Regions from separate parts of the Serinicoccus shuyuelongi genome, predicted to be linked through region 2. Evidence: predicted binding sites of a transcription regulator. Region 2 holds the regulator's gene; the other holds the start of a gene.
What was found. The regulator LexA, encoded in region 2, represses DNA repair genes until DNA is damaged. The targets are predictions, from matches to a motif close to TCGAACANNTGTTCGA.

Region 1 (4,188 bases), on a different contig from region 2:
TGGGGCCCATCTCGGCGGCCACCACCGAGCGCAGGTACTGCTGCATCGGCAGGTGGTTGACGGTGGTCAGCGTCGCGCTGCCGGTATGGGTGGCGGTCACCGCACCCCGGTAGACCCGCTGGCTGCCGCCGGGCAGCCGCAGGTCGACGGTGCCCTCGCCGGGTGAGCTGAAGGTGATCGGGCACCGGCGGGAGAGTCCCGAGGGCCAGTGGGCCGACCAGCTGCTGCCGTTGTAGCCCTCCAGGACGCAGGAGGTGGCCGCGGACCCGGTGGCCCGGACGCGCCACTGGCTGCGGCCCTCCGGGAGCGCGTAGGTCGTGCCGCCCGGGGCCGCTCCCACCCGCAGCCCGGTGCGGTGCGAGACCTGGGTGGTGCCGTCGTTGTCGATGGTGATGCCGACCCGCAGGGTGCGGTTCGGACGGGTCTCGACGCGCGTTCCAGGGTAGTAGAAGGCGAGGATCTGCTCGTGCGTGCGGCCCTGCAGCCCGGCGCCGTGCGCTCCCCACTGGGACATCCCGATCCGGTGCCCGAACCCGCCGCCGGTGACCCGGTAGATCCCGTCCGCCGGGACCGGGTATGCCTCCGCTCCCGGCTGCGGCGCGGGGAGGCCGGTGGCGTCGGTCACCACGACCTCCTCGCCCAGCTCCTCCAGGCTCTGGGCGGGCGGGGCGGCCTCGGTGGTCTGGGTGAAGGGGACCTGCGCCTCGTCGGCCTCGGGGGACAACGGCTGGGCTGCGACCGGAAGCCCGGAGGTCACCCCGAGAACGGCAAGAAGAATGGCAGCAAGAAAGCGGCGTCGCACGATGGGCTCCAGAAGAAGAATGGGTCGAGGGGACGGCTCGACAGGCATATCGTATGTGGCTATTGGTCAAGGTGGGGTAAAAGAGGTTCGGGGCCCGGGGGAGGGGCGCGGTAGCCTGGGCCGACCTGGCCGGCGACCCGGCCCCGCAGGGCCTGTGCGGTGCCGCGAGGGCCGGACACCCGTGACGTGCGGCGCCGCGGCGCCACCGAGACGACGAAGGTAGGACATCGATGAGCGGTCACTCCAAGTGGGCGACGACGAAGCACAAGAAGGCGGCGATCGACGCCAAGCGCGCGAAGCTGTTCGCGAAGCTGATCAAGAACATCGAGGTCGCGGCCCGCACGGGGGGCGGGGACATGGCCGGGAACCCGACGCTCTTCGACGCGGTCCAGAAGGCGAAGAAGAGCTCGGTGCCCAACGACAACATCGACCGTGCGGTCAAGCGCGGCTCGGGTGCCGAGGCCGGCGGCGCCAGCTACGAGGCGCTGGTCTACGAGGGGTATGCCCCGGGCGGGGTCGCCCTCTACATCGAGTGCCTGACCGACAACAAGAACCGGGCCGTGATGGAGGTCCGCACCGCGCTCAGCCGCAACGGCGGGTCGATGGCGGACAGCGGGTCGGTGGCCTACCTCTTCGAGCGCAAGGGGCAGGTGGTCGTCCCCAAGGAGCAGGAGGGTGGCCAGGCCACCGAGGACTCGCTGCTGGAGACGGTGCTGGAGTCCGGGGCCGACGCGGTCGAGGACCTGGGCGACTCCTTCGAGATCCTCTCCGAGGCCGGTGACGTGGTCGCGGTCCGCACCGCCCTGCAGGGCGCCGGTGTCGACTACGACTCCGCCGAGGTGACCTTCGTGCCGAGCATGCAGGTGCCGCTGGACGCCGACGGGGCGCGCAAGGTGATCCGCGTCGTGGACGCGCTCGAGGACTGCGACGACGTGCAGAACGTCTACTCCAACGCCGACATCTCGGACGAGGTGCTGGCCGAGCTCGACGAGGACTGACACGACGGGACGCCCGGTCCGGCACGACGGGACGCCCGGTGCGGGTGGGTGCGTGTCGCGCCGGGGCCGGGCGGGCTCCGGTGGGTAGCGTGAGGTCCGAACATCTGTCCGACGACCGTCCATCACCTGCCGCCCGGGAGGAACGACCCATGCGCGTGCTCGGCGTCGACCCCGGCCTGACCCGGTGCGGTCTCGGTGTCGTCGAGGGGCTGCCGGGTCGGCGACTGCGGCTGATCGAGGTGGGTGTCGTGCGCACCCCCTCCACGGACGAGCCGCAGGAGCGGCTGCTCACCCTGCAGACCGAGATCGACGAGTGGATCGCCCGGACCCGTCCGGACGCGGTCGCGGTCGAGCGGGTCTTCGCCAGCACCAGGAACAGCAGCATCATGGGCGTCGCCCAGGCCTCTGCGGTCCCGATGCTCGCGGCCGCCCGGCTGGGGCTGAGCCTGGCGATGCACACCCCCTCGGAGGTGAAGGCCGCCGTCACCGGGAACGGCCGCGCCGACAAGGGCCAGGTGACCAGGATGGTGACGCGCATCCTGGCGCTGGAGGAGGCGCCCCGCCCCGCCGATGCCGCCGACGCCCTGGCGCTGGCCATCTGCCACCTGTGGCGGGGCGGTGCCGAGGCCCTGCTCGAGGGCGCGGCCGGGTCCTCGAACCGCATCCAGGAGGCGGAGCAGGAGGCAGCCCGGGCCGCCCCCAACCGGCTGGCCCAGCTGCACGCGCAGCACCGCACCGCGGCCCGCTCCGCCCTCTCCCGCGCCAGTCGCACCACCACCACCCCCAGGAGGACCAGCCCGTGATCGCCTCTGTCCGCGGACCGGTCCGCCACGTCGGCCTCGACCACCTCGTCGTCGAGGTCGGTGGGGTCGGGCTGCTGCTGCACACCACCCCCGCCACCGCCGCGGACGCCCGGGTCGGCCAGGACGTGACCCTGGAGTCGACGCTGGTGGTGCGGGAGGAGTCGTTGACGCTCTACGGGTTCGCCGACACCGCCGCCAAGGCGCTCTTCGAGCAGCTGCAGACGGTCAGCGGGGTGGGGCCACGGCTGGCGATGGCGATGCTGGCCGTGCACACCCCCGACGCGGTGCGCAGCGCCCTGGCGCACGGCGACCTGGTGGCCCTGACCAAGGTGCCCGGCATCGGCCGCAAGTCGGCCGAACGGCTCGTCCTCGAGCTCAAGGACAAGATCCTGGCGGTGGGCCTTGACCCGACCGCCCCCGGCACCTCCAGCACCGGGACGTCCGGCTCCGACGCGGTCACCGGGCAGGTCCGTGACGCGCTGCAGGGCCTGGGCTGGACGACGAAGCAGGCCGACACGGCCCTGGCCGCCGTCGCCGAGGACGGTGCGCCGACCGACGTCGCCGCGCTGCTCCGGGCGACGCTGCGGGAGCTCGGCCGGTGACCCCGTACGAGGACGGCTCCAGCGAGGTCGACCTGCCGGAGGAGACGCCCGGGCGGGTGGTGGACCCGGCCGGCACCGACGACGAGCGGCGCATCGAGGCGGCCCTGCGGCCGCGCCGGCTGGCGGAGTTTCCGGGACAGCATCGGGTGCGGGACCAGCTCGGGCTGGTGCTGGAGGCGGCCCGTCGCCGGGGCGCCCCGCCGGACCACGTGCTGCTCTCCGGCCCGCCCGGTCTGGGGAAGACCACCCTGGCGATGATCATCGCCGGTGAGCTGGAGCAGCCCATCCGGATCACCAGCGGCCCGGCGATCCAGCACGCGGGAGACCTCGCGGCGGTGCTCTCCTCGCTGGTCGAGGGGGAGGTGCTGTTCCTGGACGAGATCCACCGGATGTCCCGACCCGCCGAGGAGATGCTCTACCTGGCGATGGAGGACTTCCGGGTGGACGTGATCGTCGGCAAGGGGCCGGGTGCCACCGCGATCCCGCTGGAGCTGCCCCCGTTCACCGTGGTCGGGGCCACCACCCGGGCAGGCCTGCTGCCCGCGCCGCTGCGGGACCGTTTCGGCTTCACCGGGCACCTCGACTACTACGCGACGGCCGACCTGGTGACGATCCTGCACCGCAACGCCGAGCTGCTGGAGATCGCGGCCGACGAGCCGGGGATCGTGCAGATCGCGAGCCGGTCCCGGGGGACGCCACGGATCGCCAACCGGCTGCTCCGGCGGGTGCGCGACTGGGCCCAGGTGCACGGCCAGAACATCGTCGACGAACCGGCCGCCCGTCAGGCCCTGGCGCTCTTCGACGTCGACCAGCTGGGTCTGGACCGCCTCGACCGGGCGGTGCTGGAGGCGCTGTGTACCCGTTTCGGTGGCGGCCCGGTGGGGCTGTCCACGCTGGCGGTGGCCGTCGGCGAGGAGCCGGACACGGTGGAGACCGTCGCCGAGCCGTACCTGGTCCGCGAGGGCTTCATGATCCGGACCCCA
Region 2 (4,188 bases):
TACCGGGGACCGGATGGCACCCGGCGGGTGACCCCGATGCAGCACGGCGACTTCGTCACCTCCGCGGAGGCGCGCCAGCGCTACTGGGCCCGTGCCTACGCGGGCTGGAGCAGGTTCGCCGGGGCCAGCCCCAACGCGGCGCACCGCGCCGTCGCCGACCTCGAGGCGGCCGGGCTGCTGAGCCACGTGATCACCCAGAACGTGGACGGGCTGCACCAGCAGGCCGGCTGTCGACGGGTGCTCGAGCTGCACGGCACCCTGACCCGGGTGGTCTGTCTCGACTGCGGGGAGCCCACCGGACGCGGGCAGGTGCACGAGTGGCTGGACGTCGCGAACCCGGGCTTCCTGGCCCACGTGGACACCGCCGGCGAGGTCCGTCCCGACGGTGACGTCGCCCTGCCCGAGGACCTGGTGGCGGGTTTCCGCACGCCCAGGTGCTCGGTCTGCGGTGGCGACCGGCTCAAGCCGGACGTGGTCTTCTTCGGCGGCTCGGTGCCGCGCGAGCTGGTCGAGGTGGCCTTCGAGCTGGTGCACGAGGCCCGGTGCCTGCTCGTGCTCGGGTCCTCGCTGCGGGTGATGAGCGGCTACCGGTTCGTGCGGCGGGCGGCGCGGGAGGGCATACCCGTGGTGGTCGTGACCCGCGGTCCCACCCGGGGGGACGCCGAGGCCACCGTGCAGCTCGACGCCCTCGTCGGGGACGTCCTGGGTCGGCTGGTCACGGACCTGGGTCGCTAGGCTGACGGCGACCACCCGGCCGGGGCCGGGGGACCGCACGGTCCGGGTCGCCCACGTGCAGGACGAGACGGACGAGGAGGTCGTCGTGGTCAGCTACGAGCAGCTCGGCGAGCTGTACGACGCCGAGGTCGTGGACCAGGACGGTCACAAGGTGGGCCGGCTCGACCAGGTCTACCTGGACAACGGCACCGGGGAACCGGCCTGGATCACGGTGCGCACCGGCTTGCTCGGCGGCCGGAAGATCTTCTGCCCGGTCGCCAACGCCGTCGTCGAGGACCGACAGGTGCGGGTGCCCTACCCGGTGGAGATGCTCAAGGGGGCGCCGGAGATCGCGTGCGACGGGCACCTCAACGAGGACGAGGAGGAGGAGCTCTACGACTACTACGCCGTGGAGGAGGGGCCGGCCCCCTCGGCATGACGCGACGACGCCCGCCCCGGCCAGAGGATGGAGGGGCCGGGACGGGCGCCGCGATCGTGGAGCCGCTCAGACGCGGCGCAGGACCGCCGTCACCTTGCCGAGGATCACGGCGTGGTCACCGTCGATCGGCTCGTAGGCCGGGTTGTGCGGGATCAGCCAGGTCTTGCCGTCCCGGTGGCGGTAGGTCTTGACGGTGGCCTCGTTGTCCAGCATCGCCGCGACGATCTCCCCGTTGACCGCGGTCGGCTGCCGGCGTACCACGACCCAGTCCCCGTCGCAGATGGCGGCGTCCACCATGGAGTCGCCGACCACCTTCAGCAGGAAGAGCTCGCCGTCCCCGACCAGCTGACGGGGGAGGGGGAAGACGTCCTCCACGGCCTCCTCGGCCAGGATCGGGCCACCCGCCGCGATCCTGCCGACCAGCGGGACGTAGGAGGGGCGGGGGCGGTCGTCGCCGATCCCGGTCTCGTCGAAGCCGGCATCCGGCGCGGTCGCACCCTCGCCGTCACCGCGGCGGTAACCGGGGCCTTCGCCGCCGGGGTGCACGACCTCGATGGCGCGCGGACGGTGCGGGTCGCGGCGGAGGAAGCCCTTGCGCTCCAGCATCTTCAGCTGGTGCGCGACCGAGCTCGGTGAGGTCAGTCCGACCGCGTCCCCGATCTCACGCAGGCTCGGCGGGTAGCCGCGGTGGTCGATCGCGTCCCGGATGACGTCCAGCACACGGCGTTGCCGGTTCGTCAGCGCCGCGCCGCCGTCCCGGTCCGGCATCTCGTGGATCGTGGCCATGCTCTCCATCCCCTTGCTCGGGTCCCACCCTCGGCGTCCCTCGTGCGGTCCGGTGCTGAGGCATCGTCCCTGGTCAGAGGGTATGTCAGTGGCGGGTGGTTGAGTCCCTGACATGAATACAGCCTACGGGGGCACGACACCGGAGGCAAACACCTGTTCGGCCCGCGTGTCGACATGCATCGTACGGGTGTGCTACACATGGAACAGACGTGCTATCGGACAGCTGTCCGGTGAGCACCGCCACGAGGAAGGTGATCAGCATGAGCACTGCCACCGCGAGCTTCATCTCCGTCCCGCTGCCCGAGGTCGGGCGCGGATGGAGCACGTCCACCCGCAGGGTGGTCGCCACGTCCCCGGCCGGGACGTCCTCGCTCCACCTGACCCGGCGCGGTCGGTTGGCGATCACGGCCACGGTCGCGCTGGCGGTGGCCGTGCTCGCGGCGACGCTCTTCAGCGTCGGCGTCATGGGCCCGGCGAGCGCGGCGTCCTCCGTCGTCGTGGAACCGGGCACCACGCTCTCGCAGGTCGCGCAGGAGCACCTGCCCGGACTGCCGCTCAGCCAGGCGATCGCCGACATCCAGCAGGCGAACCGCCTGAGCGGTACCTCGATCGCCGTGGGTCAGGAACTCGTCATCCCCGGTCGCTGACCGGTTGTCAGGAGCCGGACGGGCGCGGCGCGTCCACCGGTGTGTCCGAGTCCCCGTCCACGTCGCCGCCCAGCGCGTCCCACACGACGGGCAGCTGCTCGGAGGGCATGAAGTAGCCCGCGAGATGCGGGTCGAACATCAACCCGCCGATGCCGGCCTCGCTGTAGGTCTGAGCCGAGTCGACCACCTCGGCGGGTGCCAGGGCGATCGCCCGTAGGTCCTCGTCCGCGCCGATCATCTCGTTCTGCACGGCGAAGTGCCGGGCCCGCTCCGCGCTGGTGAACGTGAGCAGCATCAGCTGGTCGTCGATCTGGGCCGCTGCGGGAGACTCCGCACCGGGCTCGCCGACCGCGACGAACCACCAGTGACCCAGGTCCATGGTGGCCCGCCAGAGCGCGGTCATCCCCTCCTGGTCGTGCGGTCCCGCGACGCGCGCCGCCAGGATGTCGGTCTCCGTCTCCTCCGGGTCCGCCAGCATCCCCAGTCGGGTGGTGGAGGGCCCCGGGCGAGGGGCCGAACCGTCCGCCGCCGGGTCCGTGCCGTGCTGCGAGCCCGTGTCCTTCTTCGGCCGCCGACCCTCGTAGATCGACTCGCGAGGCTGGTCGGAGTCCCCCTGGAACGGCATGTCGGTCGGGTCAGTCATGCCCCCATCCGACCACAGCGCCCCGCACGGGCCAAGCCGGACGCGGGGCGCCGACCGTCAGCGGCACCTCATCCTCAGGGGTGGGCCGTCGGCGGGTCCTCGGTGTGGGGCCGGTTCACCGGTGCCGAGGGGCCGTCCTCGGCCCCGTCGGTCGCGGACCAGCTGTGCGGGACCACGCCGCTGCGGGACGCGCCGTCCGCGGACCGGTGGGTGGGTATGCCGCTGGCCACCGCGGGCGCCCGCGGGCCGCCTGCGCGCCGGGGCCCGTGCCCGTCGAGCTCCACCCGCACCTCCTCGCTGCCGACATGGACCGTGCTGCCCCGCACGCTCAGGTCGACGGGTCCACCGACCTCGACCGCGAGCAGCACCGCCTGCTGTCCGACGGTGACGCGCAGCCGGGACCCATGCCAGCGCATACGCCAGGTGATCCCGGTCCAGGAGTCCGGGAGCCGCGGGTCGAGCGTCAGCTCCCCGTCGTGGTCACGCATCCCGCCGAAGCCCGCGACCAGGGCGCTCCACACCCCACCGGTGGAGGCGACGTGCACCCCGTCGGAGGCGTTGCCGTGACCGTCCGCGAGGTCGACGAAGAGGCCGGCGTAGAAGTAGCGCAGCGCCAGGTCGTGGTAACCGACCTCGGCCGCGACGATCGACTGGACCACCGCGGACAGGGTGGAGTCCCCGGTGGTGATCGGGTCGTAGTAGTCGAAATCGGCCAGCTTCTGCTCGGCCGTGAAGGCGTCCCCGGCGAGGTAGAGCGCCAGCACGACGTCGGCCTGCTTGAGCACCTGGAAGCGGTAGATCACCAGCGGGTGGTAGTGCAGCAGCAGCGGCCGGGTGTGGGCGGGCGTGGCGTCCAGGTCCCAGACCTCACGCTCCAGGAAGTGGCTGTCCTGGGGGTGCACGCCGACGGTCTTGTCGTAGGGGATGTGCATCCCGTCCGCGGCGTGCTCCCAGGCCGT

Region 1: ruvC (crossover junction endodeoxyribonuclease RuvC) is a predicted target of LexA. The motif match lies at 1,897-1,912, and genes of this name have one in related genera.

The regions. Positions count from the first base shown of each region.
Region 1 is NZ_JBJFZU010000004.1:73,456-77,643, reverse strand. It holds gene ACI3EY_RS06670 (cell wall-binding repeat-containing protein) at 1-757, opposite strand, end outside; gene ACI3EY_RS06665 (YebC/PmpR family DNA-binding transcriptional regulator) at 1,033-1,800, shown strand; gene ruvC (crossover junction endodeoxyribonuclease RuvC) at 1,950-2,603, shown strand; gene ruvA (Holliday junction branch migration protein RuvA) at 2,600-3,205, shown strand; gene ruvB (Holliday junction branch migration DNA helicase RuvB) at 3,202-4,188, shown strand, end outside.
Region 2 is NZ_JBJFZU010000005.1:12,665-16,852, reverse strand. It holds gene ACI3EY_RS07780 (Sir2 family NAD-dependent protein deacetylase) at 1-735, shown strand, start outside; gene ACI3EY_RS07775 (PRC-barrel domain-containing protein) at 791-1,153, shown strand; gene lexA (transcriptional repressor LexA) at 1,220-1,939, opposite strand; gene ACI3EY_RS07765 (LysM peptidoglycan-binding domain-containing protein) at 2,200-2,586, shown strand; gene ACI3EY_RS07760 (hypothetical protein) at 2,594-3,229, opposite strand; gene ACI3EY_RS07755 (glycoside hydrolase family 65 protein) at 3,304-4,188, opposite strand, start outside.